2 regions of the Rugosimonospora acidiphila genome follow, and region 2 is predicted to be linked to the other one. Evidence: predicted binding sites of a transcription regulator. Region 2 holds the regulator's gene; the other holds the start of a gene.
What was found. The regulator HrcA, encoded in region 2, represses chaperone genes, less so after heat shock. The targets are predictions, from matches to a motif close to GGTTNGCACNCTCNNNNNGAGNGTGCNAACC.

Region 1: the regulator HrcA is predicted to act here: its motif matches at 7,843-7,873, upstream of groL (chaperonin GroEL).

What each region holds. Positions count from the first base shown of each region.
Region 1 covers NZ_BAABJQ010000008.1:133,465-149,095, reverse strand. Annotated here, with positions in the region: gene ABEA87_RS16265 (DUF7933 domain-containing protein) at 46-2,781, shown strand; gene ABEA87_RS42625 (MmyB family transcriptional regulator) at 2,869-3,273, shown strand; gene ABEA87_RS16260 (low temperature requirement protein A) at 3,546-4,733, shown strand; gene ABEA87_RS16255 (glycoside hydrolase family 130 protein) at 4,823-5,776, opposite strand; partial or broken gene ABEA87_RS16250 (glycosyltransferase family 4 protein) at 5,799-6,026, opposite strand; gene groL (chaperonin GroEL) at 6,162-7,739, opposite strand; gene ABEA87_RS16240 (LLM class flavin-dependent oxidoreductase) at 8,471-9,583, opposite strand; gene ABEA87_RS16235 (LLM class flavin-dependent oxidoreductase) at 9,712-11,100, opposite strand; gene ABEA87_RS16230 (ABC transporter ATP-binding protein) at 11,132-11,920, opposite strand; gene ABEA87_RS16225 (ABC transporter permease) at 11,896-12,762, opposite strand; gene ABEA87_RS16220 (ABC transporter substrate-binding protein) at 12,759-13,859, opposite strand; gene ABEA87_RS16215 (flavin reductase family protein) at 13,887-14,393, opposite strand; gene ABEA87_RS16210 (ROK family transcriptional regulator) at 14,639-15,631, opposite strand, start outside.
Region 2 covers NZ_BAABJQ010000006.1:360,844-376,474, forward strand. Annotated here, with positions in the region: gene ABEA87_RS13775 (histidine triad nucleotide-binding protein) at 1-267, opposite strand, end outside; gene ABEA87_RS13780 (MarR family winged helix-turn-helix transcriptional regulator) at 379-804, shown strand; gene ABEA87_RS13785 (SDR family NAD(P)-dependent oxidoreductase) at 801-1,544, shown strand; gene ABEA87_RS13790 (16S rRNA (uracil(1498)-N(3))-methyltransferase) at 1,573-2,280, opposite strand; gene dnaJ (molecular chaperone DnaJ) at 2,309-3,445, opposite strand; gene hrcA (heat-inducible transcriptional repressor HrcA) at 3,463-4,491, opposite strand; gene ABEA87_RS13805 (DUF4870 domain-containing protein) at 4,646-5,344, shown strand; gene ABEA87_RS13810 (DUF4870 domain-containing protein) at 5,451-6,074, shown strand; gene hemW (radical SAM family heme chaperone HemW) at 6,147-7,358, opposite strand; gene ABEA87_RS13820 (enoyl-CoA hydratase-related protein) at 7,377-8,261, shown strand; gene ABEA87_RS13825 (hypothetical protein) at 8,349-9,215, shown strand; gene ABEA87_RS13830 (phytanoyl-CoA dioxygenase family protein) at 9,411-10,334, shown strand; gene ABEA87_RS13835 (GlsB/YeaQ/YmgE family stress response membrane protein) at 10,447-10,728, opposite strand; gene ABEA87_RS13840 (NUDIX domain-containing protein) at 10,798-11,295, opposite strand; gene lepA (translation elongation factor 4) at 11,292-13,160, opposite strand; gene ABEA87_RS13850 (lysozyme) at 13,511-14,248, shown strand; gene rpsT (30S ribosomal protein S20) at 14,403-14,669, shown strand; gene ABEA87_RS13860 (collagen-like domain-containing protein) at 14,765-15,631, opposite strand, start outside.

The sequences.
Region 1 (15,631 bases), on a different contig from region 2:
CTGCCACGTGCGTCTCGTAGACGCCGTCGGCCTATTGCGATGGCGATGGCGGGGACCGTCCTCGGTACGACGATGCTTGTTGGGATCGTCGGGCCGCAGGCGGCGTGGGCTCAGGCTCCGGTCCCGTTGGGGGTCGCCGAGACCTACGGGGTGTTGGGGGGCCAAGCGGTCACTGACGTTCCGCCCCCGGTCGGCCCCTCGGTGATCAACGGGGATCTGGGGGTCTGGCCGGGCACGTCGCTCACCGGCGCCCCCGTGGTCAGCGGCGCCACGAACGTCGGTAACACCGCGGCGATGCAGGCCCAGGCGGATCTGACCACGGCGTACGACTTCGCCGCGGCGGAGCCCTCGACCAGCACGGTGAGCGCCGACCTCGGCGGCCAGACCCTGGTCGCCGGGGTATACACGTCGCCCGCCACCATGGCCCTGACCGGCACTGTCACGCTGGACGGGCAGAACGACCCCAACTCGGTCTTCATCTTCCAGGCGGGATCCGACCTGATCACCGCAGTTGACAGCCGGGTCAGCCTGACCCGTGGTGCCCAGGCGTGCAACGTGTTCTGGCAGGTCACCAGCTCGGCGACCCTGAACACCAGGACCGTCTTCGCCGGGAGCATCCTGGCGTTGCAATCGGCGACGCTAGGCGAAGGGGCCACCGTGGTGGGACGGGTACTGGCCCGCAACGGCGCCGTCACCCTGATCCACAACACCATCACACGACCGTTCTGCGCCGCATCCATCGCGCCGCCGACGATCGCGAAGGCGTTCGGGGATGCGACCATTCCGGTGGGTGGCACGACGTCGCTGAGCTTCACTCTCACCAACCCCAACATAGGCACCTCGCTGACGGGTGTTGGCTTCACTGACGCGCTGCCCGCGGGGCTGACGGTCGCGACCCCGAACGGGGTGAGCGGTACCTGCGGTGGTGGCACGATCACCGCGACCGCCGGCGGCACCAACATCAGTCTGGCCGGCGCGACGTTGCCGGCCAACGGGACTTGCACCTTCTCGGTGAACGTCACCGCCACGACCAGCGGAACGAAGGTCAACACGACCAGCCCGGTTGACTCGAACGAAAGCGGTCCGGGTGCCGCCGCCTCGGCAGCCGTCGCGGTCGGCGCGGCGGTCGTCGCGCCGCCGACGATCGCCAAAGCTTTCGATGATGCGACCATTCCGGCTGGCGGGACGACGTCGCTGAATTTCACTCTCACCAACCCCAACCCGAGCACACCACTGACCGGTGTCGGCTTCACTGACGCACTGCCCGCGGGGCTGGTGGTCGCGACCCCGAACGGGGTGAGCGGTACCTGCGGTGGTGGCACGATCACCGCGACCGCCGGCGGCACCAACATCAGTCTGGCCGGCGCGACGTTGCCGGGTGGCGGGAGTTGCACCTTCTCGGTGAACGTCACCGGCACGACCAGCGGAACGAAGGTCAACACGAGCGGTCCGGTGAACTCGACCGAAAGCGGCCCGGGTGCCACTGCCTCGGCAGCCGTCACGGTGGCTATCGCTACCCCGCCGACGATCGCCAAGGCCTTCGGGGCCACGACCATCGCCGTCAACGGGACGACGTCGCTGAGCTTCACTCTCACCAACCCCAACCCGAGCACACCGCTGACCGGTGTCGGCTTCACTGACGCACTGCCCGCGGGGCTGGTGGTCGCGACCCCGAACGGGGTGAGCGGTACCTGCGGTGGTGGCACGATCACCGCGACCGCCGGCGGCACCAACATCAGTCTGGCCGGCGCGACGTTGCCGGGTGGCGGAAGTTGCACCTTCTCGGTGAACGTCACCGGCACGACCAGCGGAACGAAGGTCAATACGACGGCTGCCGTCACTTCAGTTCAAAGCGGCCCAGGCACCCCTGCCTCGGCAAGTGTCACGGTCGTCGCGGCACCGACGATCACGAAGTCCTTCGGGGATGCGACCATCCCGGCGGGTGGGACGACGTCGCTGAGCTTCACTCTCACCAACCCCAACCTGAGCACACCGCTGACCGGTGTCGGCTTCACTGACGCACTGCCCGCGGGGCTGGTAGTCGCGACCCCGAACGGGGTGAGCGGCTCCTGTGGTGGTGGCACGATCACCGCGATCGCCGGTGGCACCATCATCAGTCTGGCCGGCGGGACATTGCCGGGTGGCGGGAGTTGCACCTTCTCGGTGAACGTCACCGCCACGACCAGCGGAACGAAGGCCAACACGAGCGGTCCGGTGAACTCGACCGAAAGCGGCCCGGGTGCTACTGCCTCGGCAAGCCTTACCGTCGGCGCTGCCGCAGCACCGACGATCTCCAAGGCTTTCCGGGACGCCACCATTCCCCTCAACGGGACGACGTCCCTGAGATTCACCCTCACCAACCCCAACCCCCACACGTCGCTGACCGGGGTCAGTTTTATCGACAACCTTCCCGCGGGACTGACGGTCGCCAATCCCAGTGCCGCACAGACCAACTGCGCCTCCGGCACGGTCGTCGCGACTGCGGGAGGCGGCAGCATCAGCCTGTTCGGCGTCACCTTGCCGGCCAACGGGAGTTGCACGGTGTCGGTCAACGTCACCGGCACAACCACCGGAACAAAGGTCAATACGACGGCCGTCACCTCGGTCGAGAGCGGCCCGGGCTCCCCTGCCTCGGCGAGCATCACGGTCCGCAAAGGCACTCTGCCCGTCACCGGAGGCCGGATCGCTACCTACGGCACCATCTCCCTCATGATGGTCGGCCTCGGTGGGATGCTCATCGTGATGAGCCGACTGGTCCGGCGTAGGCACCACACCGCCTAGCTTGCCGGGTGACGTCCGGATCCTGGCCGCGTGGACCTCGGCGCTTGTGCGGAACAACTGGTTGTTCCGCACAAGCGCCGAAGCCGCATGCGTGAGCCGGGTTGGTCCCGCCGCGCGGATGGTGGATTGGCCCCAGCGTTGTTGGCGTGCGCCGCGGACCCGGGCGCGCTCACGCCATCGGGCGCCGAGGACATCGCGGTGGCGGGCGTTGGCGTTACGCCACCGCGGGTACGGCAGCCCAGCCAACGAGGCGGCGCGGATCGGCCTGGCGCTCGGCGGGTGGTGCCAGCGAGGGCGGCGGCGGGAGCGCTTGTCCCCGAGCGTGGAGGCACCAACGCGCTGGCCCGCGCCCTTTTCACCGACTTCGACGCACTGCCGCGCCGACGGCGCAATCTCGTCCACTTTCTCTTCCTCGACGACGGGGCTCGCCCACACCGCCGATCCGGAGCAACTCCTCGGGCTGCACACCGCCGAACCCGGCTCCCCCTCTGAACAGGCCCTGCGCCTCCTGGCGAGCTACGCGGCCACCCCATCGACAATCTGACCGGACAGCCCACCGCGACCCACCTCACGGCTGCGGTTCGCCTGTTTCGGGCGGCGGCCTGTTTCGGGCGGCGGCCTGTTTCGGGCGGCGGGAAGGACCGGCGCCGCTCGGCCACCGCAGTGTTGATCGGGCGCGGCGTCTCTGTCCGCAACTCCTCAGGCCTGCCGGCATGGTACGACTGCTTCGATACCAGCGTGGAGCGGGCAGAACGGGCGAGCCGATGACGAGTAGGTCAGCCGAGCTTGGGCGGAAACCTGAGAGTCCGCAGCGGGCGGCGTTCCTTGAGTTGTTCTTCGACCTTGTGTTCGTCCTCGCGCTGAGCCAGCTCTCGCGCGGGCTGAGCCAGGATCTCAGCTGGAGCGGCGCACTCCAGGCGCTGGTGTTGCTGCTCGCCCTGTGTTGGGTCTGGGTCCACACGGCAGGGCTGACCGACATCTTCGACCCACAACGACCGCAGGTCCAGCTGGTGGTCACCGCGTCCATGCTCGGCGCCCTGGTGATGGCCGCCGTGGCGCCGCAGGCGTTCGGCACGCGAGGCCTGGTCTTCGCCGGCACGTACCTGGTCATCCAGAGCGGGCGCGGTCTGTTCATCGTGCTCGTCCTGCGCGGCCAGGACCAACGACGCCTCTACCTCCGGGTGCTGTTCTGGACCGGCGTGTCCGCCCTACCGTGGATCGCCGGAGCCGTCGCTCAGGATTCCGCGCGTCGCATTCTCTGGACGCTGGCGGTGGCCGCGGACTACGCGTCTTCCACCCTCCGCTGGCCCACGCCAGGGCTCGGCCGGGCGCCCGCATCGGAGTTCGTCATCGCTAGCGGGCACCTGGCCGAGCGGTACCGCCAGTTCTTCATCATCGCGCTCGGCGAATTGATCCTGGTGACCGGGCTGGCGTTCAGCGGCGGCGGCCTCGGGGCTGACCGCAGCGCGGCGCTCGTGGTGTCGTTCGCCACCACGGCGCTGCTGTGGCGAATCTACATCTATCGCGCCGGGGAGGTGCTCGGTACGGCCATCGGCGCGGCCCGCGACGCGGTCCGCGTCGGCCTCCCGATGACCTACGCACACGTGATCATGGTGGGCGGCATCGTGTTGACCGCCGTCGGCCAGGAACTCGTCATCGCCCATCCACTCGCGCATCGGCGATCAGCTTGGACGGCCGTCATCCTCGGCGGGCCCGCGCTGTTCCTGGTCGGGCGTGCCCTCTTCGAGTACGCGGTCTTCGCCCGAGTCTCCCGCGACCGGCCCATTGGGCTGCTCGTGCTCGCCGCCATGACACCGGCGATGCTGCTCCTGCCGCCGCTGCCGGCCGCCACCGCCGCTACCGCGGTCCTGACCGGGATCGCCGTCGCCGACGCGAACCGCGCTCGGGGACGCCTACCCGAACCACCCTCACCGCTCGGCGGCCCAGCATGACAAAAGCGGCGAATCACGGTGCCAGGCGCTGGTGAACACGGATCGCCGTGTGTGACCGGTGTCGGCGCGGCGCGACCCAACGGACGCCATCAGGTGGCGCGCAGCGCGGACATCACAGTGTCCAGCGCGATGTACGCGAACCCCACCCGCGTATCGCTGGCGCCGTAGGGCACCCACAGCGTTCCGTGATGCAGGAGGGCGCCGCAGGAGTAGACGACGTTGGGTACGTACCCGTCCCGATCGTTCTCGTCGGGCGCCAGCAACGTGCCTGGGAGAATCGCGATCACCTGCTCCGGCCGGTGCAGATCGAGCAGCATGGCGCCGATGGCGTACCGGCGCATCGGTCCCACGCCGTGGGTGAGCACCAGCCAGCCGGCCTTGGTCTCCAGCGGCGACCCGCAGTTCCCCACCTGGACCAGTCCCCAGCTCAGACTCGGCGGGTGCAGCGGAACCGGAGTCTGCCACTGGTGGTTTTCGTCGCGCGCTGTCAGGCCGATGGTCTCGCCGTCGGAACGGGACAGCGCGAGATGCCGGCCGTGCACGGTCCGGGGAAACAGCGCCATTCCCTTGCTCCGCACCGCCGGACCGCCCAGCGGGGCGATGTCGTAGTGCAGCAGATCGTGGCTGCGCAGTAGCCGCGCCGAAATGTGCCGACCGTCGTAGGCGGTGTAGGTCGCCAGGTAGACCGCGGTGCCGTCGTCCCCGGAAAATCTCACGAACCGGGCGTCCTCCATCCCGTTGCGCTCCGACGGCGTGGCCGGCCACAGCACCCGCTGGTCGAGGCCGACCTCGGCGGGGAAGGAGACGGTGTAGCTGGCTCCGATCGCGTCACGCAACTGTTCGACCGTCTCCCGCGCGGCCCCGTCGGCGAGCCTCTCTGCCGGTATCCGCGCCAGTGCGCGCTCGAAATCCTCGTCGTCGAACCGTTCGGGCAACGATGCCAGTACCGCGGCGCGGAGCCCGTTGTCGTAACCCACCTCGCCGAGTCCGGCGGCGAGCAGGTCGCGGCGGTGCCGGGCGGTGCCGCGGAGTCCGGGGGCCACCGGGCCGGAACGGTCCGCGACCGTGAGGGGCCTCCCAGACCCGGCCATCCATCGCCGGATCCTCGGCGTACCCGTGGGGGCAGACGCCGTCGAGCGCGGCCGACGTGACCGAGTCCAGCGTGGCGAACAGCGTCACGTCGACGCCGCGGGCCACCAGTCCCTCAGCGAGCAGGCCGGTGACCTGTTCCCAGGGGCCGTAGTGGCGAGGTGGTGTCCGCCAGGCCACCGGACCGAGTAGACCGATCCTCACCCCGCGCAGGCCGCCCGACGCGTCGTCACGCTCCCGCGGTGCGGGCCGCTCTCCGGTGGCATGGCATCACCCTTCAGTCGATTCGCGAGAGGCGGAGCATGGCCAGCACCAGCACGGTCGGGGCGTTCGCGGTCGCTATGCCTCCGGCTTGTCGGCGACGAGTACCTCGGTGGTGAGGAACAGAGCGGCGATCGACGCGGCGTTCTGCAACGCCGAACGGGTCACCTTCGCCGGTTCGACGATGCCCGCCTTGATCATGTCGACGTACCCGCCGGTGGTGGCGTCGAGGCCGTGGCCCGGGGGCAGCGACTCGACGTTCGCTGCCACGACGGCGCCCTCGAGGCCGGCGTTGGTGGCGATCCGCCTGAGCGGCGCGGTGAGTGCGACCCGCACGATCTTCGCGCCGGTGGCCTCATCGCCGGTCAGGTCGAGCTTGTCGAACGCGGTGACCGCGGCGTTGGCAAGGGCCACGCCACCGCCCGGGAGCAGCCCCTCTTCGATCGCGGCCTTGGCATTGCGCACGGCATCCTCGATGCGGTGCTTGCGCTCCTTGAGCTCAACCTCGGTGGCCGCGCCAACCTTGATGACCGCGACGCCGCCGGCCAACTTGGCCAGCCGCTCCTGCAGCTTCTCCCGGTCGTAGTCCGAGTCGCTCTTTTCGATCTCGGCACGGAGCTGGGCGACGCGCCCGTGGATCTGGTCAGCGTCGCCGGCGCCTTCGACGATCGTTGTCTCGTCCTTGCTGGCGACGACCTTGCGGGCGCGGCCGAGCTGGTCGAGGGTGGCGTTCTCCAGTGTCAGGCCGACGGTCTGGCTGATGACCTCACCACCGGTGAGGACGGCGAGGTCGCCCAGCATGGCCGTGCGGCGGTCGCCGAAGCCGGGCGCCTTGACAGCGACCGACTTGAAGGTACCGCGGACGTTGTTGACCACCAGGGTCGCGAGGGCTTCACCCTCAACGTCCTCGGCGATTATCACCAGCGGCCTGCCCGCCTGCATGACCTTCTCCAGGATCGGGAGCAGATCGTTCAGGTTCGAGATCCGGCCCTCCACGACGAGGAGGTACGGGTCGTCCAGGACGGCTTCCATCCGCTCAACGTCGGTGACCAGGTAGGGCGAGAGGTAGCCCTTGTCGAAGCGCATGCCCTCGGTGAACTCGAGGTCCAAGCCGAAGGCGTTGCTCTCCTCGACGGTGATGACGCCTTCCTTGCCGACCTTGTCCATCGCCTCGGCGATGAGTTCACCAACCTGGGAATCACCGGCGGAGATCGAGGCCGTGGCGGCGATCTGCTCCCTGCTCTGGACCTCCTGGGCCTGGGTGGCCAGCACCTCCGTCACCGCGGCCACGGCCTGCTCGATGCCCCGCTTGAGCGCGATCGGGTTCGCGCCGGCGGCGACGTTGCGCAGCCCTTCGCGTACGAGCGCCTGGGCGAGCACGGTGGCCGTGGTCGTGCCGTCGCCGGCCACGTCATCGGTCTTCTTGGCTACTTCCTTGACCAGCTCGGCGCCGAGCTTCTCGTACGGGTCATCGAGTTCGATCTCCTTGGCGATACTCACACCATCGTTGGTGATGGTGGGCGCACCCCACTTCGTGTCCAGCACGACGTTGCGGCCTTTCGGGCCCAGCGTCACCTTCACCGTGTCGGCGAGGATGTTCATCCCGCGCTCGAGGCCGCGACGGGCCTCTTCCCCGAAAACGATCAACTTGGCCATGTGCGTCGTCCTCTACGTCGTAGTGCTGAACGACAACACTGACCGGAGCGAGCTGCGATGGAGCGCAACGCACGACCCGAACCCGGGGTGCCTCATCCCATTCGATTAGCACTCGCCAGTTGCGACTGCTAACTCTGGTCTAGCACTCGCCCGCTCGGAGCGCAAGGCTCATCCCACCCCCTCCGGCCTGCTCGGTCTGACGTTCAAAACGAGGGGACTGGCTGCAGTCAGGCCAGTCGACCGCCGTCACCTCACGCCTCTATGCCATCCTCGCGCCCGCGACGCTGGCCGAGGTCCGCGTTGACCTGTCCGATGCGATCCACTCCATGCATGTCGTTCGCGCGACCCTTCTTTGAGGTTTGGTGGATGTCCGCATTCGACGCGCGATGCGGCGCCCAGCGACAGCACGTGGCCCGCTGGGTCGCTGCGATAGCGAAACGGCGATGCGACGAACGCCCTCAGGCTCTCCACCTGGTGGCCCAGGATGTACCGCCGGAAGGGCACAGGGCGTTCTGGACCGGTCTGTTAGCCGACCACGACCTGTGGACGCAGTTCCAACTGGCAGCGATGCTCGACGGGCATGACGCCATCGTTCGTCCTAGCGATCGGGCCGGCCCCGACGACACCCGAGTGCGCGATCAGGTGGTGTCGATGTCCGCAGGGGGTCGGAGACCTCTGCCGTGACCCTGACGTGGTTGTGGGCGGCGGTAGACCAACATCCAGGCCAGGAATCACTGCGCTGCGGCGGCGGGCACCGGCGGCGGTAATGAGCGCTGCCCCACCGCCGCGCGGAGCCGCCCGATGATCGCGTCACCGACCCGCGCCGTCTCCTGCTTGTACGGGGTGTCGGACAGGACGAAGTGCCGGATGCCCAGCTCGGCGTACCTGCGCAGGGCTGCGGTGACGTCCTCGGGCGAGCCCACCAACCAGGTCGTGCCCGCCCCTCCCCCACCGTACCGCCCAGGAGCTGTGTAGAGGCAGCTGTCGAGTACGTCGCCGCGCGCGGCCAGCTCGAGCAGTCGTCGCTGCCCCACGGCGGGGCCTCGGCGCCGGTCGATCCGACGGTCGTCCGGCGCCTCGGAGCGCCGCGCCATGGCGAGAACCTTCGTCTCCGCGTCCCGCCACGCCTCCTCGGTCGTGTCACGAATCAGAGTGGTGATCCGCAGCCCGAACTCCAGCGGTGGCAGGTCGCGTCCCAGCTCCGCGCTGAGGCCGCGAAGCCGGCCGACGCGTTCGGCGATCCCGTCGAGCGGCTCGCCCCAGAACAGCTGGACGTCGGCCTCGGTGGCCGAGACCCGCTCCGCGGCCGCGGACGCACCACCGAAGTACAGGCGCGGACCGGTGCCATGCGGCCGCGGGACCACCGTGGAATCGGTGACCCCGAAATACTCACCCTCATACGTGACGCGCTCCTCGGTCCACAGCCGCCGGACCAGGCGCATGAACTCCTTGGTCCGCGAATAGCGCTGCGCCTGGTCACCCTCGACGTCGCCGTACGCCGCCAGGTTGTCCTGCCCGCTCACGATGTTGACAAGCAGCCGGCCGCCGCTGAAGTGGTCCAGGGTCGCCGCCGCGCTCGCGAAGTGCGCCGGCTGCCAGTACCCGGGCCGGACGGCCACGAGCGGGCGGAAGGTCATGGTGCGTGCCGTGATCGCGGTGGCGAGCGTGAACGTGTCCGGCCGGCCCCACCCGGTGCCGATCAGAGCCCCGGACCAACCGTGCCTCTCGGCGGTGCGGGCCAGGTCGGTGGCGTGCTCAAGGGTGCCGTAGCCGTCGATAGCGTCGTCGCCCCGGTGCCCCGGCTCGAGGGTGTTGGGGATGTACCACAGGAACGTGAGGGCCATGTCGTCTCCCAATCGCGTACTGCTGATGAGTTGTCTGGCTCAGCCACGGCGCCGGCGCGCCGAATCGCTGAGCGCCGGCGGTACTTGCCGAACAGCCGGCCACCCGCTGGCGCCGAAGACGGCCGCCGTCACGAAGGCGCACCCACCGTCGCCACGTCCCGGACGCCCTGGCCCGCACTCACCCCGCCCGCCTCGCCGAACTGGTTCACCGGCCGCGGCAGCCCGTAGTGCTCGCGCAGCGTGACGCCCTGGTACTCGGTGCGGAACAGGCCGCGCTCCTGCAGGATCGGTACGACTTTGGCGGCGAACGCCTCGATCCCCGAGGGCAGCACCGCCGGCATGATGTTGAAACCGTCGGCGGCGCCGTTGTCAAAGTAGTGCTGGATCGTGTCGGCCACCTGCAGCGGGGTGCCGGTGAAGGTGCGGTGCCCGCGCCCGCCGCCGAGCTTGCCGATCAGCTCTCGAACGGTCAGGTTTTCCCGGCGGGCCCAGTCGACGATGAGCGTGTAGCGGCTCTTCGCACCCTCGATCTCGTCCTCGTCGGGCAGGTCCGCCGGGAGTCGCTCGTCCAGCCTCAGCCGCTCGGGGTCGATCCGCAGCGTCTGGGCGAGCTGCGCCACGGCGTACCGCGGTGCGATCAGACGATCCAGCTCAGCGTCGAGCTCGCGTGCCTCGGCCTGCGTCTCGCCGATAACCGGCACGATGCCTGGCAGGATGATGATGTGATCGGGGTTGCGCCCGGCCGCGGCGGCGCGGCGCTTCACGTCGGCGTAGAACGCCTGGCTTTCCTCAAGCGTCGGCTGGGCGGTGAAGATCGCCTCAGCCCACTTCGCGGCGAACTGCTTGCCGTCCTCCGAGGAGCCGGCCTGCACCAGCAACGGATATGCCTGCGGAGAGCGCGGCACGTTCAGCGGCCCGTCGACCCGGAAAAACGTCCCGCGGTGGTCGATCCTGCGGACCCGGTCGCGCCTGGCGTGCACGCCCGCATCCTTGTCGGCGACGATCGCGTCGTCGGCCCAGCTGTCCCACAGCTTCGTCGAAACCTCGAGGAACTCGTCGGCCCGCTCGTAGCGCGCCATGTGCGACGGCTGCTGTCGCAGGCCGAAGTTGCCCGCCGCGGCGTCGCTGGCGGTGGTGACGATGTTCCAGCCGGCCCGGCCGCCTGACAGGTAGTCGAGAGAGGCGAATCGGCGAGCCAGATTGTAGGGCTCGTTGTAGGACGTCGAGGCGGTCGCGATCAGCCCGATCCGGCTCGTGCTCGCGGCGAGCGCGGCGAGCAGCAGCGTCGGCTCGAGCTTGCCCGAGGGTCGGCGCCCCGGGTCGCCCCACGCCGCGGGGCTGTCGGCGAGGAAGACGGAGTCGAACTTCGCGTCCTCGGCCACCCGGGCCAGATACTGGTGGGCGGCAAGGGAAAGGTTGGCGTGCGGGTCCGCCTCGGGCAGTCGCCACGACGCCTCGTGGTGGCCGGTGTCGTGCAGGAAGAGGTTGAGGTGCAGCTGGTTGGGGTTCTTGCTCATCGCAGGTCCTTTCGGATCGGGGCGCAGGGCGTCACGCCGCCTGGCTCTGGCTGGACACGGCAGTGAGGGTTTCCTCGTTGACACCCAGCTGGTCGAGCAGGAACGTCCGTAGCTCGGCGAACCGGGGATCCGCTTGGGAGCGGTGCGGCAGGTCTACGCGTACGTCCGTGCGCACGACGCCGCCGTCGAGCAGGATCACCCGATCGGCCAGCACGATGGCCTCGTCGACATCGTGGGTGACCAGCAACACCGCCGGCCGGTGTATCGCACACAGCTTGCGCAGCAGGACGTGCATGCGGATGCGGGTCAGTGCGTCGAGCGCGCCGAACGGCTCGTCGGCCAGCAGCAGTGCGGGCTCGCGCACCAGCGAGCGGGCCAGCGAGGCGCGCTGTTGCTCACCGCCGGACAGTTCGTGGGGCCAGGCGCGCCCCCGACCTGCGAGGCCGACCTCGGCCAGTGCCCGCCGGCCACGCTCGACCGCGTCGCCGGCGCGCAACCCGAAGACGATGTTGTCCAGGATCCGTTTCCAGGGCAGCAGCCGGGAATCCTGGAAGACCACCGATACGGCGTCGGGCACGTGGATCTGGCCGTAGCCCGCGACCTGCCGATCCAGCCCCGCGAGCGCCCGCAGCAGGGTGCTCTTGCCGCTGCCGGAACGCCCGATCAGCGCGACGAACTCGCCGGAGGCGATGTCCAGGTCGAGGCCGTTGAGGACGCCCCCGTTTTCGTTGAAGCTGCGGTGCAGGTTGCGCACCCGCACCGCCGGTGTGCCCGAGCCGGTGCGCGGCTTGGGGGTCAGCTCTCCAGCGTCCGTCGCCATGCGAGCACCTTTCTCTCCGTGAGCCTGACCGCGGTGTCGGCGAAAAAGCCGAAGACCCCGTAGAGCACCAGACCGACGACCAGGACGTCGGTCTGGCCGTACTCCTCGGCGAGCGTCATCATGTGGCCGATGCCGCTGGTCGCGTTGTACTGCTCCACGACGACCAGGCCGAGCAGCGCCGAGGTCACCGCGAACCTCATGCCGAGCAGGAAGCCGGGCAGCGCGCCGGGCAGCACCACGTCCCGGATGAACCGACCGCGCCCGACGCCGATGGTCTCGGCCAGCTCGGCGTACCTGCCATCGATGCCGCGCAGCCCGTTGTGCGTGTTGACGTAGATCGGGATCATGCTGATCAGCGCTATCGTCACGATTTTCATCTCCTGGCCAATGCCGAACCAGGCAATGAACAGCGGGATCAGCGCCAGGGTGGGAAGCGACCGCTTGATCTGGATCGGCCCGTCGATCAGGGACTCCCCGATGCGGGACAGTCCCGAGGCCACGGCCAGCAGCGTGCCGCCCGTCACCCCGAAGGCCAGCCCGAGCCCGGCCCGCTCCAGCGAGGAGACGATGTTGCCGAGCAGGTCGTGGTTGGCCCACTGGTCCTTGAACGCCGCCACCACATCCCACGGCGCCGTGAGGACCGCCGGGCTGATGAAGCCGGCCTTCGAGCCGATGACCCAGACCGCCAGCAGGACGACGGGCCCCACCCAGAAGGCGAACCTGATCCGGCGGCCCGGCCCGAGCCTGCGGCGTACCACCCGGTCGTCGACCTTCGACACGCTGGCGGTCGGGGCGGCCGCGTTGCCGACGCTGCGGGCATCGATGGCACCGGTCGCGGTCATGACGCATCACCCGTGACCAGATCGGAGCCGGCGGCCGCCGCCTCGACCGGCTCGAACCGGCGATCGACGAGGGTGCTCACCTCCAGCTTTTTGTGGTACTGCTGCTCGGCGAGCAGGTCCGCGGTCTGCTGGAGCCGTTGGTCGGCGTTGTCCCAGCTCGCCGGGATTCCGGCCGTCCCGTCGAGGGCGACGATCGCTCTCGCGTCAGCGGGGCTCAGCCCCTGGTTGTCCTCGAAGTACGCCTTCGCGTACTCGTCGGGGTGCTGGTTCTGCCACAGCAGCGCCTTCGTACGCACCGCGACATAGGTCTTGAGCGCGGCGGCTTTCGCCGCGTCTTGCACCGAACTGGTCAGGCAGTAGATCGTCGCCGCGTCGTCGCGGATGCCGGTCGGGATCGCGCTGCCCGAGCTGTACTTCTCCTCGTAGACCTTCACGTTCGCGGCCCCCAGCGGCGCGACGTCGACGGCCTCGCTGCCCAGCGCGGTGACGTAGGAGTCGCCCGTGCTGGTCAGGTCGACGAGATCGACGTCCTTCTGGGTCAGGCCCGCCTTCTGCAGCACCCGCAGGACGAGCGCGCCCTGCGCCTGTCCGGCGCTGTAGGCGATTTTCTTGCCCCGCAGGTCCGCCAGCGAGGTGACCTTTACACCGGGAGCCACGCCCAGTTCGTAGATGGGATGCTGGAGCGGGTCGACGGTAACGGACTGGAAGATGATTTTCGTCGACGTGCCGGTCCACGCGGCGAACAGTGAGGGGATATCGGCGACCGAGCTGCAGTCGAGTTTGTTGCCGCGAAACGCCTGGATGCTCTGGGGGCCGCCGCTGATGTTGGCCCACTGGACCCTCACGCCGGCGTCCGCCAACTCCTTGTCGAGACCCGAGACCTGGACGATCGACTGGATCGTCGGATCGCCGATCCGGATCACGGTGCCACCCGGCACCTTGTCCGGCAGCGGGGCGGACAGCTCCAGGGTCACGCCTGAGCCCTTGCTCCCGCAGGCGGTCAGGGTGGAAAGGGCAACGGCCAGCACCGCGAGGGCCGCGAGCGCCGTATGACGCGATCGAGCCGTGCGCTTGAGGCGATGGACCGGTGTGGTCATGACAATCCTTTTCTCGTGAGGGGTTCTTTACAGGACGTGGTAGCTGCCGTCGTGGTAAAGCAGAGGGCGACTGGTCTCGGCGAGCCCGACCTGTTCGATCCGGCCGACGACCAGATGAGAACCGCCGGCGGGAAGGCGGTGCTGCAGCGAGATCCGCAGCCAGGCGGCGGCCCCGTCCAAGAGGGGCTCGCCGGTGGCGAGCTGGCGCCAGCGGGTCGGCGCGGCGAACCGATCGATACCACTGGTGGCGAAGGTCCGCGCCAACTCGGCGTGCGCCGCCCCCAGCAGGTGAACGACGGCGGTGTCGGCGTCGCGTAGATGCGGCCAGGTCGACGCGGTCGCTGAAATGCCGAAGGACAGCAGGGGCGGCTCGGCCGACAGCGAGGCAAGGGAGGTCACGGTGACGCCCGCGGGGCCGCGTCCCGCGTCGGCGGTCACGACGGCGACGCCCGCGGCGTGGCGCCGGAACACCTGACGAAACAGCGCGGCGTCGACCGGTGCCGAAGGGCTCGGAAAGGGGACAGTGGTGGTCATGGGTCGGCTCCGTTCGGTTGTCGAGGCAGCCAGGACAGATCGGGCCCGCAGGCGGCGGGCCGGAACGCGAGCGTCAGTGCGGGTGTCAGCGGCGACAAGACGCGACCCGAAACGCTCCGTCCGAGGTCGGACAGTCGAGGAGCGTGGTCACCGTCATGGAATCCATACTAAGCCGATGGACTTAATAGGCAACTTTGCGTCGCGCTGAATTAACTGCGTCTCGTGCCATGGTGAGCTCCTGGCGGTCAGGAGGCGCGACGTTGCGGGTCCCAGGTCGACGGCGCGGCATACACCCGATCGAGGGCGATTGCACCTCCGGCCACGGCGAGCACGTTGCCCGCGAAGCTGGTCGTCCGGATGACGCTCGCGGCGTCGGCGCGGCGGCAGATTCTGGCCGCAGCCTCGGCGCGCAACGTCGCCAGGCACCCGGGCAGCCGATTCGCGCCCGCCTCAACCACTACGAGAACCTCGGGGTCGAACAGATCGAGCAGCAGGGCCGCGGCGCGACCCACGAGCCGAGCACGCCGCTCAAGCATCGCGGCCGCCCGCACCTGGCCGCTGGCGGCCGCGTCCACCAGGGCACGGAAGTCGGGCCGGTCGATCAGCCCGTCGGCGAGCGCGCGGCGCACCAGCGTCTGGTCGGAGACGGCGGCCTGCAGGCATCCGGTGCGACCGCAGGCACAGACCTCGACGCAACCGTCGACCGGCAAATGGGCGACGGCGCCGCCCGCGGCGGACCGGAGACCCTGATGGACGGTGCCGCCCGCCGCGAAGGCGACGTCGACGACATTTCCCACGAACAGGTGGACGCCGCTTTCCCGTGCCTGCCGGGCGGCGGCGCCGAAGAGCTGCTCGGCTTTGAGCAACGCGCGGGAGTTGCTGTCGACCTGCGCTGGAAGCCCTGTCGCCCGGGCCAGCACCTCACCGACCTGGATATCGCGCCATCCGAGCAAGGAGTGCTCGACGACGGCGCCGTTCGCCGCGTCCACCCACCCGCCGGTGGCGATGCCGAGGCCGAGGATTCTGCGTTCGCCGCCGTACTCCTGCCGGAAGGCGGCGACCCGTGAGGCGAGGGCCGCGAGGACGCTGGCCGGGTCACGCGGGCCGTGCGCGTCCCGGCGCTGCGCGATGACCCGTCCCCGAAGATCGAGCAAAGCCACTGTCGTACCGGGAACCGCGACGTGCGCTCCGACGACCGCGACGCCATCGGTCTGGATGTCCAGCGGCACGTGTGGCCG
Region 2 (15,631 bases):
GGAGTTGAACATCACCCGGTACCCGCGCTCCTCGATTCCCTCGCCGCGGGCCACCTCGGCGGCCGCGCCGAGCACTTCGCCGGCCAGGGCCGGGTCGGCGGCGGCGACCGCCGCGACGTCCACGTGGTGCTCCTTGGTGATGACCAGCACGTGTACCGGCGCCTTCGGCGCGATGTCCCGGAAGGCGAGGGTGCCCGGCGTCTCGTGGACCACGGTGGCCGGGATCTCCCCGGCCACGATCCGGCAGAACAGGCAGTTGTCGACCATGGCAGGCAACTTACAGTGCGCCTCCATCGCGCACCCGGAACGGATCACACGTTAGCCAGCTAATGATACGGTTAGCCGGCTAACGGTGTGCGGTCAAGTAGCGTAGGGGCCGTGCAACGCGACGAGTTCCAGTCCGCGTTCTGGGCGACGAAGAAGGCCATGGCCGAGGCGGCCGAGGCCGCCTTCAATCAGCACGGGGTCCGGGCCGGCCAGCAGTTCATCCTGGAGTGCCTGTGGGAGGCCGACGGGCAGACCCCGGGCGAACTGGCCAAGCGACTCGAGCTGGCCACGCCGACGGTGACCCGGGCGGCCACCCGGATGGAGGCGGCCGGCCTGCTGCGCCGCGAGGCTCACCCGCACGACGCCCGGCTGGTGCGGCTCTGCCTCACCGAGCGGGGCCGCCACCTGGAGAAGACGCTCGAACAGGAGCGGCTCCGGCTGACCGACCGCGCCCTGAACGGCCTGTCGAACGAGCAGCGCGAGCAGCTGATCCGGCTGCTGGAGACCATCCACACCAACCTGGGAGGGCGCAAGTGAGCCGAGCGGTACTGATCACCGGAGCATCGCGGGGCATCGGGCGGGCCGCCGCCATCGCCTTCGCGGAGCTTGGCGACCGGGTGGCGGTACATCACCGGGACTCCGTCGGGCTGGCCGAGAAGCTCGTGGCCGACCTGCCCGGCACCGGCCACCTGGCGGTGCAGGCGGACGTGGCCGACCCCGAGGCGGTACGCGCCATGGTCGACACGGCCGCCGAGGCGCTGGGCGGGATCGACGTTCTGGTGAACAGCGCCGGCCAGTACACGCCGCACCGGATCACCGAGGTGACCTACGAGCAGTGGCAGGAGCAGTGGCGCCGTACCGTCGACGTCAACCTGATCGGCGCCGCCAACGTCACATACTGCGCGGTCAAGCACATGAAGTCGGGCGGCGCGATAGTCAACGTGTCCTCGCGCGGCGCGTTCCGGGGTGAGCCGGGCCAGCCGGCCTACGGCGCCACCAAGGCCGGGCTCAACGCGATGGGCCAGTCGCTCGCGGTGGCGCTGGGCCCGCTGGGCATCCAGGTGGCCACGGTGGCGCCCGGGTTCGTCGAGACGGACATGGGCAACGTGCACCTGAAGTCGCCGCGCGGGCCGGAGATCCGGGCGCAGAGCCCGTTCAACCGGGTGGCCCAGCCGGAGGAGATCGCCGCCGCGATCGTCTGGCTGGCCTCGCCGGAGGCGCAGTGGGCCAGCGGGACGGTCGTCGACCTCAACGGCGCCTCCTACCTGCGCACCTGACCGCCGCACCGGCCGCCCCTGCCCGGAGCTACCAGCGGCCGAGCCGCGCCGACAGGACGGCGAGGGCGGCCACCCCGGCCGTCGAGGTACGCAGCACCTCCGCGCCCAGCCGCACCGGTACCGCGCCGGCGGCGGCGAACGCCTCCAGTTCCTGCGGCGCGATGCCCCCCTCGGGCCCGACCACCAGCACGACGTCGCCGTGTCCGGGAAGCTCCACGGCCGACAGCGGCACCTGGGCGCCGGCGTCCAGCACGAGGGTGGCCCGGGCGGCCAGGGCCGGCGTGGACAGCGGCGCCGGTATCGACGGGATCCGGCTGCGACGGGCCTGCTTGGCCGCCTCCCGGGCGGTGGCCCGCCACCGGACCAGCGGCTTCTCGTCGCGCCAGATCGCCACCGAGCGGGCGGCCTGCCAGGGCACTATCTCGTCCACCCCGGCCTCGGTCATCGCCTGGACCGCCAGCTCGCCCCGCTCCCCCTTGGCGATGCCCTGCGCCACCACCAGCCTGGGGTCGGGCGGCTCGGCGTACCGGCGCGCTGCGATGGACAGGTCGAGGGCGCCGCGCCGGGCGGCCGTGACCTCCGCCCGCGCCGTACCGCCCCGGCCGTCGGCCAGCAGCAACTCCTCGCCCACGCGCAGCCGCGCCACGTCGGCGGCGTGGTGCCCCTCCGGCCCGTCGAGCGTGAACTCCCCGCCCTCCGGCAGCGCCTCGACCAGGAACAGCGCGAGGCTGCTCACCGCCGGCCCACCGGTCGGAGTCCGCGGCTCACGCGTGACCGTTGAACGCGTCACGCCAACGGGAGAAGAAGCCACCCTGCTTGCTCAGCTCGGCGACCTCCTCGCCCCGGGTCTTGGCGAAGTCGCGCAGCATCCGCTCCTGGTCAGGGGTGAGCTTGGTCGGGGTACGCACGTCGAGGTGCACGAACAGGTCGCCCCGGCCGGTGCCGCGCAGGTGCGGCACGCCCTTGCCCCGGATCCGCACGGTGGACGCCGGCTGGGTGCCCGCACGCAGGTCGAGGTTCTCCTCGCCGTCCAGGGTCTTGATGGTCAGCCGGGTGCCCAGGGCGGCGGCCGTCATCGGGACCGTGACCCGGCAGTGCAGGTCGTCGCCCTTGCGGGAGAACACGTCGTGCTGCCGCTCGTGGATCTCCACGTACAGGTCGCCGGGCGGGCCGCCACCGGGGCCCACCTCGCCCTGACCGGCCAGCCGGATGCGCATCTGGTCCTCGACCCCGGCCGGGATCTTCACGGTCAGCGTCCGGCGGCTGCGGACCCGGCCATCGCCGGCGCAGGTCGGGCACGGGTTCGGGATCACCGTGCCGTAGCCGCCGCAGTTGCCGCACGGCCGGGAGGAGACCACCTGGCCGAGGAAGGTCCGCTGCACCGACTGGACCTCGCCGCGCCCGCCGCACACGTCGCAGGTGGCGACGTGGGTGCCGGCCGCGGTACCCGCGCCCTGGCAGGTCTGGCAGGTCACCGCCGTGTCGACGGTGATCGGGGCCTCGACCCCGAACGCCGTCTCGTGCAGGTCGAGGGGCAGCGGCAGGATCGCGTCGGAGCCAGGCCGGGTGCGCGGACGCGGGCCGCGAGACCCGGTCGCACCGCCGAAGAAGGCGTCCATGATGTCCTGGAAGCCGACGAACGCGCCGCCCGCCCCGGGCCCACCGGGGCCGCCGCCGCCACCGGGCGCCAGCGGGTCCCCGCCGACGTCGACGATCTGGCGCTTCCGGTCGTCGGACAGCACCTCGTACGCGGCGTTGATCTCCTTGAACCGCTCGTGGGCCTCCGGGTCCGGATTCACGTCCGGGTGGTACTGCCGAGCCAGCTTGCGGTACGCCCGCTTGATCTCGTCGGCGGTGGCGTCCTTTGCCACACCGAGGATGCCGTAGTAGTCCTTGGCCACCGTTGTCATGCCCTCATTCAGTTCTGCGCCAGGATTTCACCGACGTATCGCGCCACGGCGCTGACCGTGGCGATCGTGCCCGGGTAGTCCATGCGGGTTGGACCCAACACGCCCATTCCGCCAACCACCGTGCTGCCCGGTCCGTAGCCGGTGCTGACCACCGACGTGGCCCGCAGATGCTCGATCTCGTTCTCGTCGCCGATCAGGACCCTCGTCGCGGTGATGTCCTGCTCGGCCGATCCGATCAGCTTGAGCAGCACGACCTCCTCCTCGAGGGCTTCGAGGATCGGCCGAAGCGATCCCTGAAAGTCCAGGATGCCACCACGCGTCAGGTTCGCCGTACCGGCCAGCGCGATCCGCTCCTCGGTCCGCTCCACCAGCGTCTCCAGGAGCACGCTGGCCAGGGTCGACATGGCCCTCCGCAGGCCCGAGTCGGTCTCCTCGACCAGGTCCTGCACCAGCGGCGGCGTATCGACCAGCCGCTCGCCGCCGAGCTTCTCGTTGATCGCCGTACGCAGCCGGAGCACGTCGGCCTCGGGCACCGGATCGGGCATCTCCACCAGGCGCTGCTCCACCCGTCCAGTATCGGCGATCATGACGAGCATGATCCGGGTGGTGGACACGGGCACCAGTTCCAGGTGGCGCACCGAGGAGCGGGACAGGCTCGGGAACTGCACGACCGCCACCTGACGGGTCAGCTGCGCCAGCAGCCGGACCGTGCGGTGCACCACGTCGTCCAGGTCGACCGCGCCGACCAGGAACCGCTCGATGGCCCGGCGCTCCGCCGGGGACAGCGGCTTGATCCGCGAGAGCTTGTCCACGAACAGCCGGTAGCCCCGGTCGGTGGGCACCCGGCCGGCGCTGGTGTGCGGCTGGCGGATATAGCCCTCGTCCTCCAGCACCGCCATGTCGTTGCGGATGGTGGCCGGCGACACCCGCAGGTGGTGCCGCTCGACGAGCGCCTTGCTGCCGACCGGCTCCTGGGTCGAGACATAGTCCTGGACAATCGCCCGCAGCACGTCAAGCTTCCGGTCGTCGAGACTCATCGACCACCCCTCTCCGCCCGTCGTCGGCTGCTGGCACTCGGCGTTTGTGAGTGCCAGTCTACTTCCGGTCGAGCGGCGCAGGGGATCGGCGCGTCGTCCGATTCCCGCATACCCCTCCTGGCGTCCCCCTTGCCGTACCCCTACCGTGACGCACATGACCCAACCACCCACCCCACCATGGGACGAAACGCAGGCCGGCGGGCAGCCGGGATCGGGCGCGCCGGCGGGGTCGGGCGCGCCGGGGTCCGGCGTGCCGCCCCAGCCGGGACCGGCCGGGCCGGGCCCCACTCAGCCGGGTTACGGCCAGCCGGGCCAGCCGGGCCAGTCCGGCCCGGGCGGCGCGCCGGGTTACGGGCAGTCCGGCCCGGGCGGAGCGCCGGGTTACGGGCAGCCCTACGGGTACCCCCCGCCCGGGTACTCGACCGGGCCCGGCCAGCAGCAGCCGGGCCCGCCACCACCCGGCTACCCCTCCTCCCAGGACAAGACCTGGGCGCTGGTCGCGCACTTTGGCGGGGCGGTCGGCGCGGTCGTCGGCGGCGGCCTGCTCGGCTTCGTCGCGCCGTTGATCGCGCTGCAGGGACGCGGCAACCAGTCCCCGGCCGTGCGGGCGCACGCGGCCGCGGCGCTGAACTTCTTCGGCCCGGCCAGCGCGGTCGCGCTGATCCTGATCGTGGTCCGCATTTGCGTGGGCGCGTCGGGCGGCTGGCTGTTCACCGGGGCCGCCCACGCGCTGCTGAACCTCGCCCTGGGGGCCGTGGTGGTGCTCAGCGCGATCTTCGGCGTGGTCGGCGGGCTGCGGGCCAACGACGGCGAGCTGTACAAGTACCCGGTCAGCTACCCGGTCGTCCGTTGACCTATCGCGCGCCGTCCGCTCTGTCCACCCCTGAGCGGCAACTGTCGACAACTGGTCATCCGGGCTGTCTGGCGCGCGGTTGATTGGGCCACCTACCGTGACGGACATGACCGAACCCCCCAGCCCCACCTGGGATCCCGGCGCCGCAGGCGGCCAGCCCCAGGATCCCTCCGCGCCCCCGCAAGGCTTCCAGCCGCCGCGCCAGCAGCCGCCCGGCCAACCGCAGGACGGCCCGGCGTGGGACGCCACCGCGCCCGGCGGTTACCCGCCGGGCGGCTATCCCCAGGGCGGCGGCGCGCCGGGCGGCTACCCGCCGGGCGGCATGCCCCCGGGCGGCTACCCGCCGCCGACGTACTACCCGCCCACGAGCCCGCCGCCGCTGGGCTACGCCACCGCCGACGACAAGACCTGGGCCCTGATCGCCCACTTCGGCGGCGCCGCCGGCATGTTCATCAGTGGCTTCCTCGGCTGGGTGGCTCCGCTGATCGCGCTGGTGAACAAGGGCAACCAGTCGCCGACCGTGCGCGCGCACGCGGTGGCCGCGCTGAACTTCCACCTGACCTGGACGATCGTCGCGGTGGTCGGCTACATCACGCTGTGCTTCTTCATCGGCTTCATCATCCTGCCGATCGCCTGGCTCGTCGGAGTCATCCTGGGCATCATCGGCGGGCTGCGCGCCAACGAAGGGCAGCTGTACCACTACCCGATGTCGATATCCATAGTGAAGTAGATCCGATCGTCCCCGGAGACCGGTGAGTCTTCCCGGCTGGGAACTCACCGGTATCACCCGCCCGGTGCCGGCTCACGGCAGCAGGTCACGCACCACCGCGTCGGCCAGCAGCCGGCCGCGCAGCGTCAGCACGGCCGCCCCGGCCGAGTAGCGTGCCGGGTCCAGCAGACCGTCCCCGAGTGCCCGCCCAGCCGCCTCCCGCCCCGCTACGTCCAATGTGGACAAGGGGAGCCCGCCGGCCAGCCGCAGCCGCAGCATGACCTCCTCGGTCTGGCGCTCGTCCTTGGTGAGCAGTTCCCGACCCTGCCCCGGCGACCCGCCCCGGGCCAGCCGGTCGGCGTACGCCGACGGATGCTTCACGTTCCACCAGCGGACCCCGCCGACGTGGCTGTGCGCACCCGGGCCCAGCCCCCACCAGTCCCCGCCGTCCCAGTAGATGAGATTGTGCCGGCAGCGCGCCGCCTCGCCGGCCGCCCAGTTGGACACCTCGTACCAGTCGAGCCCGGCCTCGGACAGCGTGTAGTCCGCCGCCAGGTACCGGTCGGCCGCCACGTCGTCGTCCGGGTACGGCAGCTCCCCCCGGCGCATCCGGGCCGCCATCCGGGTGCCGTCCTCCACTATCAGGGCGTACGCGCTGACGTGATCCACGCCCGCGTCGAGCACCGCCTGCAGGGAACCGGCGAAGTCCGCCGAGGTCTCCCCCGGCGTTCCGTAGATCAAGTCGAGGTTGACGTGCTCGAACCCGGCGTCGCGCGCCTCCCGCGCGGCCTGGATGGCCCGGCCCGGGGTGTGCCGGCGATCCAGCACCCGCAGCACGTGCGGGGCGGCGGACTGCATGCCCAGCGAGATCCGGGTGAACCCGGCCCGGCGCAGCCGCGCCAGGGAGTCGGGCGTGACCGATTCGGGATTGGCCTCGGTGGTCACCTCGGCGCCCGGGGCCAACCCCCAGGTCCGGTCGATCCCTTCCAGAATCCGGCCGAGTTCGGCGGGAGGGAGCAGGGTCGGGGTGCCGCCGCCGAAGAACACGGTGTCCACCCGGGGCACCGAGCCGTCGAGCGCCCGGGCCGCCAGGGCCAACTCCGACAGCACCGTGTCGGCGTACCCGGCGGAGTCCACCCCCTCGCCCGGCGCGTACGTGTTGAAGTCGCAGTACCCGCACCTGGACGCGCAGAACGGCACGTGCACGTACACGCCGAAACCGCGCGCGCCGACGTCGGCGGTGGCTGAGGCCGGCAACCCGCCGTCGAAAGGAACCGGCTCACCGTCCGGCAACGCTCCAGGCATACCTACTAGTGTGCCGTCATGGGTTCTGAAGCCTCGCCGGTCCAGGTCGACATCGAGCGCGGGGTGGCCCGCGTCACGATGAACAGCCCACACAACCGCAACGCCCTGTCCGGGGCCATGATCGACGGCTTGATCGACGCGGTGGAGGCGGCGGTCGCCGATCCCGCGGTCCGGGTCCTCGTGCTGACCCACACCGGCCCGGTGTTCTGCTCCGGAGCCGACCTCAAGGAGACCGCGGCCGCACTCGCGGGCCAGGGCGGTCCGGCCGACCCCGCGGCCCAGGGCGGTCCGGCCGACCCCGCGGCCCAGGGCGGGTCCATGATCGGCGGGCGGGGCGGCGCCGAGGGGCCCGGGCCGGTGCCGGCCGGCCGGCTCGGCGAGTTGATCGCCACTATCTGTGAGTGCCCGAAGCCGGTGCTCGCCCGGATCGCCGGGCCGGCCCGGGCCGGCGGCCTCGGCCTGATCGCCGCCGCCGACCTCGCGGTCTGCGCTACCGAGGCGAGTTTCGCGTTCACCGAGGTCCGGGTCGGCGTGATCCCGGCGGTGATCTCGGCGGTGGTGCTGCCGCGGCTCACCCCCCGGGCCGCGGCCGAGTTGTACCTGACCGGGGAGCCCTTCGACGGCGCCCGGGCGGAGCGGATCGGGCTGGTGACCGCCGCGGTACCGGCGGCCGAACTGGACGCCGCGACCGACCGGTACGTCGAGGCGCTGCGCCGCGGGGCTCCCGGCGCCATGGCCGGGGCGAAGAGCCTGCTCCTGCGGGAGGCGACTGCTACCCTCCGTGATGATCTGGCCGATCTCACCGAGCTGTCGATCGCCTATTTCGGGTCGGCCGAGGGTATCGAGGGCATGTTGGCCTTCCGGGAAAAGCGGGACCCAGGCTGGATTTCGCAGTCCTTATAGGTGATTACCGATCATCCCAGCTAATAGAGTCGCTGAGCGTAGCGTGTAATTCCGGCGTACTCTGACCGTGTCCGACCACTGTGGAGGATTACCGTGCGTATCCGGGTCGTTCTCGCGGTCTTCGCCGCGTTGGCCTTAATCGCCGGTGTCGGCATATACGTCGCGGTTCGAACCCTCGGCAGCGGAGCGCTGCACCTGATCACGCAGCAGTGCGTGGTCAACGCGAGCGGCAAGGCCACCCTGGAGCCGGCTCAGATGGCCAACGCCGCCACCATCGCCGCGGTCGGCCTCCGGCGCGGGCTGCCCACCCGGGCCGTGGTGATCGCCCTGGCCACCGCCATGCAGGAGTCGAAGCTGCAGAACCTGGCCGGCGGCGACCGCGACTCGATCGGCCTGTTCCAGCAGCGGCCCAGCCAGAACTGGGGGACCCCGCAGGAGATCGCCGACCCGCGCTACGCGGCCGGCGCCTTCTACGACGCTCTGCAGCGGGTGAACGACTGGCAGGAGGACTCGATCTCGGACGCCGCGCAGTCGGTGCAGCACTCCGCCGACGGCTCGGCCTACCAGCAGTGGGCCGACGAGGCCCAGGTGCTCGCCAACGCCCTGTCCGGCGACGCGGCCAGCGCCGTGGCCTGCACGATCACCGCTAAACCCGCGGTCCGCGGCACAGCCGCCCTGGGCGCGCTGGAGCAGAGCCTCGCGGCGGACTGGGGCGAGGTGGACAGCGTGACCGACGCCAGCCTGCCCGGGCTGGAGCTGAGCGTGAGCGAGACGCGCGACGGCTGGCAGTTGGCGCACTGGCTGGTTTCACACGCGGCTGACCAGAACGTTAAGAGTGTGCGGTTCGGCGGCGAGGAGTGGACCGCCAAGGCCGGCGCCTGGACCCACGCGTCGGGCAACCTCACGCTCGCCGCCGGTGACCAAGTCGTCGCCGAAGTTTATCCGCAGAGTTAGCTTACGAGTTCATTCTGTAAGCTCCTGGCGCCTTGCAGCCGTTATAGAGCAACGGAAACGGCGCTCATTCAACGATCAGCGCTCGCCGATGCCGGCGAGCCGGTCCAATTGCAGCGCGTTACCATCGGGAGTCTTCGTCGCCACCCGGGCGCGCGCCGGGGGGAGGCAGCATCGTTGAGGGAGGGCAGTAACACCATGGAGGCAGCCAAGCCTGCTGCGTTCGACTACGACGGCCGGACCGGTTACGAGCCGATCAGTGAGGTCGATCGCAAGGAGTTTTTGGAGCAGGGCTTCTTGCTGCTCCGCAATGTACTGACCGAGGACCACCGGGCGGCGCTGGAAGAGGCCGTCGACCGCGTGTACGCGGAGGAGAAGGCGGCGGGTCGCACCACCAAGGACGGCACCCTGCACCTGCTCGGCTTCCTGGACCGTGACGAGCTGTTCGGCGAGCTGCTCACGCACCCGATCGCGTTCCCGTACATGTGGGGCCTGGCCGGCTGGAACATCTACACCCACCACAACCACCTCGACGTGACCCCGCCGGCCCTGGAGCCGGAGAAGCCGTACTGGGGTTGGCACCAGGACGGGTACCGGCAGAACTCCGACCCGGAGACCATGGACCCGAACGTGCCCCGGCCGATGTTCTCGCTCAAGGTCGCCTACGTCCTGTCCGACCTTTCGGAGACGGGCCGCGGCGCCACCAAGGTGATCCCCGGCAGCCACCTGTGGAACTCGCTGCCCCGCCCGGCCGACCTGAGCGTTCACAACCCGGACCCCGAGGGCACCGTCGAGATCACCGCCAACCCCGGTGACGCGTTCATCTTCGACCGCCGGCAGTGGCACTCGCGCTCGACGAACCTGTCGAACATCACCCGCAAGATGCTGTTCGTCGGTTACACGTACCGGTGGATCCGCCCGCTCGACGAGCTGCACCCGGACCCGAACAGCCCCTGGTGGACCAACCGGACCCCGGTGCAGCGCCAGCTGCTGGGCGAGGGCACCCACACCGCCAACTACTGGGGCATCAACTGGGACGGGTACATCGACGACGAGATCCCGCTGCGCAAGGAGCTCAAGACCCGCGGCCTGCTCGACCGCAGCGTTCCCTGGCTGCGCTGAGCTCCTGGCCCGACGTCACCGAGGCCCGCTCCGGACTCCCGGAGCGGGCCTCGGTCGCATTTCCAGCTGATCGTTGGTGCGCTCGCGTTCCGGCCGGAGCCGGGGACGCTCGCTACCGGTGACTCAGAGTCCTCCGGCCTCCACCGATGCCGCTGACCAGCGCCACGCCCAGTGCCGCCACACCGATCTGGATGAAGAACTCGATCCAGTCGAAGCCCGAGGTGTCGGCCACGCCGACAGCCTTCGCCACGGCCGTGCCGATGAAGGCCGCGACGATACCGACAATGATGGTGAGCCAGATCGGGATGTTCTGCCGGCCCGGAATCACCAGGCGCCCCAGCGCGCCGATGACCAGACCGACCAGGATCGCTGAGATGATGCCTGCCACAGTCACGGGATCCTCCTCAACCCTCTTGTTCGGGGCAACGATCCAGAAATACCCGTGGCGTCGAATACCGAAACCTCAGTGACCGCGGACCAGCATCGCGGCGGCGTCAGGCAGGGCGCTGTCCATAGTGGAGAAGGCCATCGACGGCGGATCGCGCAGCGGCAGCCAGCCGTGGTCGGTCGCCTCGCTCGGGTCCGGGCGCAACTGCCCGTCCACGATCGTGGCGAGCCAGAACATGTCCAGCACCGGCAGCAGCTCGCCCTGGAACTGGTACTCGCCGAGGTACATGCCGACGAACTGGTCGAGGCGTACGGCGACCCCCAGCTCCTCCCGGGCCTCCCGCACCGCCGCGTCCCTCGGCAGCTCCCAACCGTCACAGAAGCCGCCCGGCAGGTCCCACCGCCCGGCATTGGGCTCCCGGGCCCGCATCAGGGCGAGGAACCGGTCGCCGTCAACGATGATGACCGACGCCGTCGGACGGGCGTTGAGGAACATCGCGTACCCGCACGCCGGGCACTCGACCGGCGGTGCCGAGGCGAGCGGCGCGCCGCAGCGGTGGCAGTGGTACGTCATTTCTTGCCGGCGCCGCGCTGGTCGGCGCCGTCGTCCGAAGTGGACAGCGCGGCGATGAACGCCTCCTGCGGCACCTCGACCCGGCCGACCATCTTCATCCGCTTCTTGCCTTCCTTCTGCTTCTCCAGCAGCTTGCGCTTGCGGGTGATGTCACCGCCGTAGCACTTGGCGAGCACGTCCTTACGGATCGCTCGGATGGTCTCCCGGGCGATCACCCGAGAGCCGATCGCCGCCTGGATGGGCACCTCGAACTGCTGGCGGGGGATCAACGAGCGCAGCTTGGCGGCGATCCCGACGCCGTAGTTGTACGCCTTGTCCTTGTGCACGATCGCGGAGAACGCGTCGACCGCCTCGCCGTGCAGCAGGATGTCCACCTTGACGAGGTCGGCCTGCTGCTCGCCGTTGGGCTCGTAGTCCAGCGACGCGTAGCCCTTGGTGCGCGACTTGAGCTGGTCGAAGAAGTCGAAGATGATTTCGGCGAGCGGCAGCGTGTATCGCAGCTCGACCCGGTCGGCGGACAGATAGTCCATGCCCTGCAGGCTGCCCCGGCGCCCCTGGCACAGCTCCATCACCGCGCCGACGTAGTCGTTGGGGGTCAGCACCGTGGCCCGCACGATCGGCTCGAAGACCTCGGCCACCTTGCCCGTCGGGTACTCGCTCGGGTTGGTGACGGTGAGCTCACCGCCGCCGTCCAGGTTGACCCGGTAGACCACGTTCGGCGAGGTCGAGATCAGGTCGAGGCCGAATTCGCGCTCCAGCCGCTCCCGGATAATCTCCAGGTGCAGCAGCCCGAGGAAGCCGCAGCGGAATCCGAAGCCGAGCGCCGCGCTGGTCTCCGGCTCGTAGGACAACGCGGCGTCGTTGAGCTTGAGCTTGTCGAGCGCGTCGCGCAGATCCGGGTAGTCCGAGCCGTCGATCGGGTACAGGCCGGAGTAGACCATCGGCTTGGGGTCCTTGTATCCCCCCAGCGCATCGGTGGCCGGCCGTGAATTGATGGTGACCGTGTCGCCGACGCGGGACTGCCGCACATCCTTCACGCCGGTCATCAGGTACCCGACCTCGCCGACGCCGAGCCCCTTCCCCTTGAGCGGCTCCGGCGAGATCACGCCTATCTCCAGCAGCTCGTGCACCGCCCCGGTGGACATCATCTTGATCCGGTCGCGGGCCTCGATCCGGCCATCGATAACCCGGACATAGGTGACCACACCGCGATAGACGTCGTACACCGAGTCAAAGATCATCGCGCGGGCCGGGGCATCGGCGACGCCGACCGGCGCCGGGATCTGCCGGACGATCTCGTCCAGCAGGTGCGACACACCTTCCCCGGTCTTCCCGGACACCCGCAGGCAGTCCTCGGGCTGGCAGCCGATCAGGTGCGCCAGCTCCTCGGCGTACTTCTCCGGCTGGGCGGCCGGCAAGTCGATCTTGTTGAGGACCGGGATGATCGTGAGGTCGTCCTCCAGGGCCAGGTACAGGTTGGCCAGGGTCTGCGCCTCGATCCCCTGGGCCGCGTCGACCAGCAGGACGGCGCCCTCGCAGGCGGCCAGACTCCGGCTGACCTCATAGGTGAAGTCGACGTGACCGGGCGTGTCGATCATGTTGAGGACGCTGTCCTCGCCGCTCAGGCCACCCTCCCGCACCCGCCAGGGCATCCGGACGGCCTGGCTCTTGATCGTGATGCCGCGCTCGCGCTCGATGTCCATCCGGTCGAGGTACTGCGCACGCATCTGCCGTGCGTCCACAACCTCAGTGAGCTGCAGCATCCGGTCGGCCAGGGTGGACTTCCCGTGGTCGATGTGGGCGATGATGCAGAAGTTGCGGATGCGCTCCGGAGCGGTAGCGCCCGCAGCTGGCGTCGATGGCACGGTCGTCCGTTCGTCGTCGGTTCTTCGTATTCGGTTGGTTGCTCGTCGGTGCTCGTGATCGAGTGCGGCGCGCCCAGCATGGCCCGGCGCGCCGCGGTCTCGCTTCTATCGTCCCATGCCCGGCCCGCGGGGCGCGGGGGCCGGCTGGCGGGTTCCGGGCGCCACAGCGGCCACCGAGCGGACGGACGGCGCCCGCCCCGCCGGCCCGGGTCCGGGGCGGCTTGTCGCTCGGTTACGCACAATTCGCGAAACAGATACCGCAAAGATCGTCAATGTGTCTGGAGATCCACCTTGAGGTGTGACATAAACATCGAAGGTCATCACGACCCCCATTACCCCGAGGAGCGCAAATGCCATCACCCCGCAAGCGGCTCGGCCTGCTGGCCGGACTCACCGTCGCGGCCACCGCCGCCGTGAGTATCCTCTTCGGCACCGGCGCCGTCGCGGCCCCGGCCGGAGTCCAGGGCCAGGACGTGTCCTCCTACCAGGGCAGCGTCAACTGGCAGGCGCAGTGGAACGCCGGCTCGAGGTTCGCCTACATCAAGGCCACCGAGGGCACGTACTACACCAATGCGTCCTTCGCCCAGCAGTACAACGGCTCGTACAACGTGGGCATGATCCGCGGCGCATACCACTTCGCCCGCCCGGACACCACCACCGGCGCGGTCCAGGCCGACTACTTCGTCAACCACGGCGGCGGCTGGTCGAAGGACGGCAAGACCCTCCCGGGCGCCCTGGACATCGAGTACAACCCGTACGGCGCGGAGTGCTACGGCCTGTCCCAGGCGTCGATGCGCAGCTGGATCACCTCGTTCTCGAACGAGTACCACGCCCGGACCACCCGGTGGCCGGTGCTCTACACGACCACGGACTGGTGGAACACCTGCATCGGCAACTCCAACCCGTGGGCGGCCAACTCGCCGCTGTGGATCGCCCGGTACGCCAGCACGGTGGGCGCGCTTCCGCCCGGGTACTCGGTCTACTCGTTCTGGCAGTGGAGCAGCGCGGCCACACTGGCCGGCGACTCCGACGTCTGGAACGGGACGCTGGACCGGCTGAAGGTACTCGCCTGCAACGGCGCCTGCTGAGCGACGCCGCGGGGCCGGCTGGGGCGTACCGTCGCCCCAGCCGGCCCGTTTTGGCCCGACAGCCGGTGACCTGGTACTCTGGCTGCTCGCGTGTGGCGACGTACAGTCATCCACGCCCAAGCAACCAACCGAGCTATCAGGACGAGGCTGTCGCGTGGCGAACATCAAGTCCCAGATCAAGCGCAACCGGCAGAACGAGAAGGCCCGGCTGCGGAACAAGGCGGTCAAGTCGTCGCTCAAGACGGCGATCCGCAAGTACAACGAGGCGGTCCAGGCCGGCGATGCCGCCTCGGCCGAGACCCTGCTGCGCGACGCGTCCCGCAAGCTGGACAAGGCCGTGAGCAAGGGCGTCATCCACAAGAACCAGGCGGCCAACCGCAAGTCGGCCATCGCCAAGCGCTACACGTCGCTGGCGGCCTGAGCGCCCTTTTCGCGTACCGCCGTCCGGGCCCTCCCGGGCGGCGTTTTCGCGTTCCTGGGCCCAGACTCCCCGCTGGGGCTGGACTCTGTCCGGGTCTAGCCACTGCCCGGGTCTAGCCACTGCCCGGGTCTAGACCGGGCGTCGAACCGCCGCTGGTTGGGCCGGACGGCGCGACGCATCGGCAGCGCCGGGTTCATCCCGCGACCGGGGTCCTCGGCCGGTCTCGGCGCGGCAGACGGAGGAATCGGCGTACCGGGGCCTCCGGGGCCACCGTCCGTGGCACCGCCGGCGAGATCGGCCGGCTTCCCCGATGCGCCCGACGTGCCTTGTTCGCCCATAGGTGCCGTTTCTTCGTGCCCGCTCCCTCGGATCGGATCGGCCGGTCCGGCCGACCCGCCGGCTATGGCCGATCCACCCACCTCGGCCGATCCACCCATCTTGGCTGATCGACCCATGTCGGGCGGTCCGCCCGTGCCACGCGCCCCGCTCGGTGCGGCCGGGCCAGCCTGGTCGCTCGATCCGCTCGCGGCCGGGTCGACCGGGCCACTATCCGACGGGGCGCCGCCACCGGCAGGAGCCCCGCCATTCCGGTCCGCACCGCTCGGCCCGCCCTCTCCACGCAGGCCGGTCGCACCGTCCGGGCCGGTCGCACCACTCTGGCCGGTCGCAGCACTCTGGCCGGTCGCACCATCCGGGCCAGGCTCGGCGTTCGAGCCGGCCGCCCCCGACCCGTTCGGAGGCCCGAAGGCACCCAACGCTCCCGGCACCACCGGGAAACCGCTCGCCAGCTGGTTCCGCCCGACCGGAAGTGCCTGTGCGACCGGGACGGCGGGGACCGGAACGGTAGGGGCGTGGACGGTAGAGGCCTGGACGGCGGGGGCCGCGGCCGTGCCCACGGCGCGCCCGACGGCACGGCCCACCGCCCGACTTGTCCGTTGCGACGACGCCCCGGCCGCCTTCAA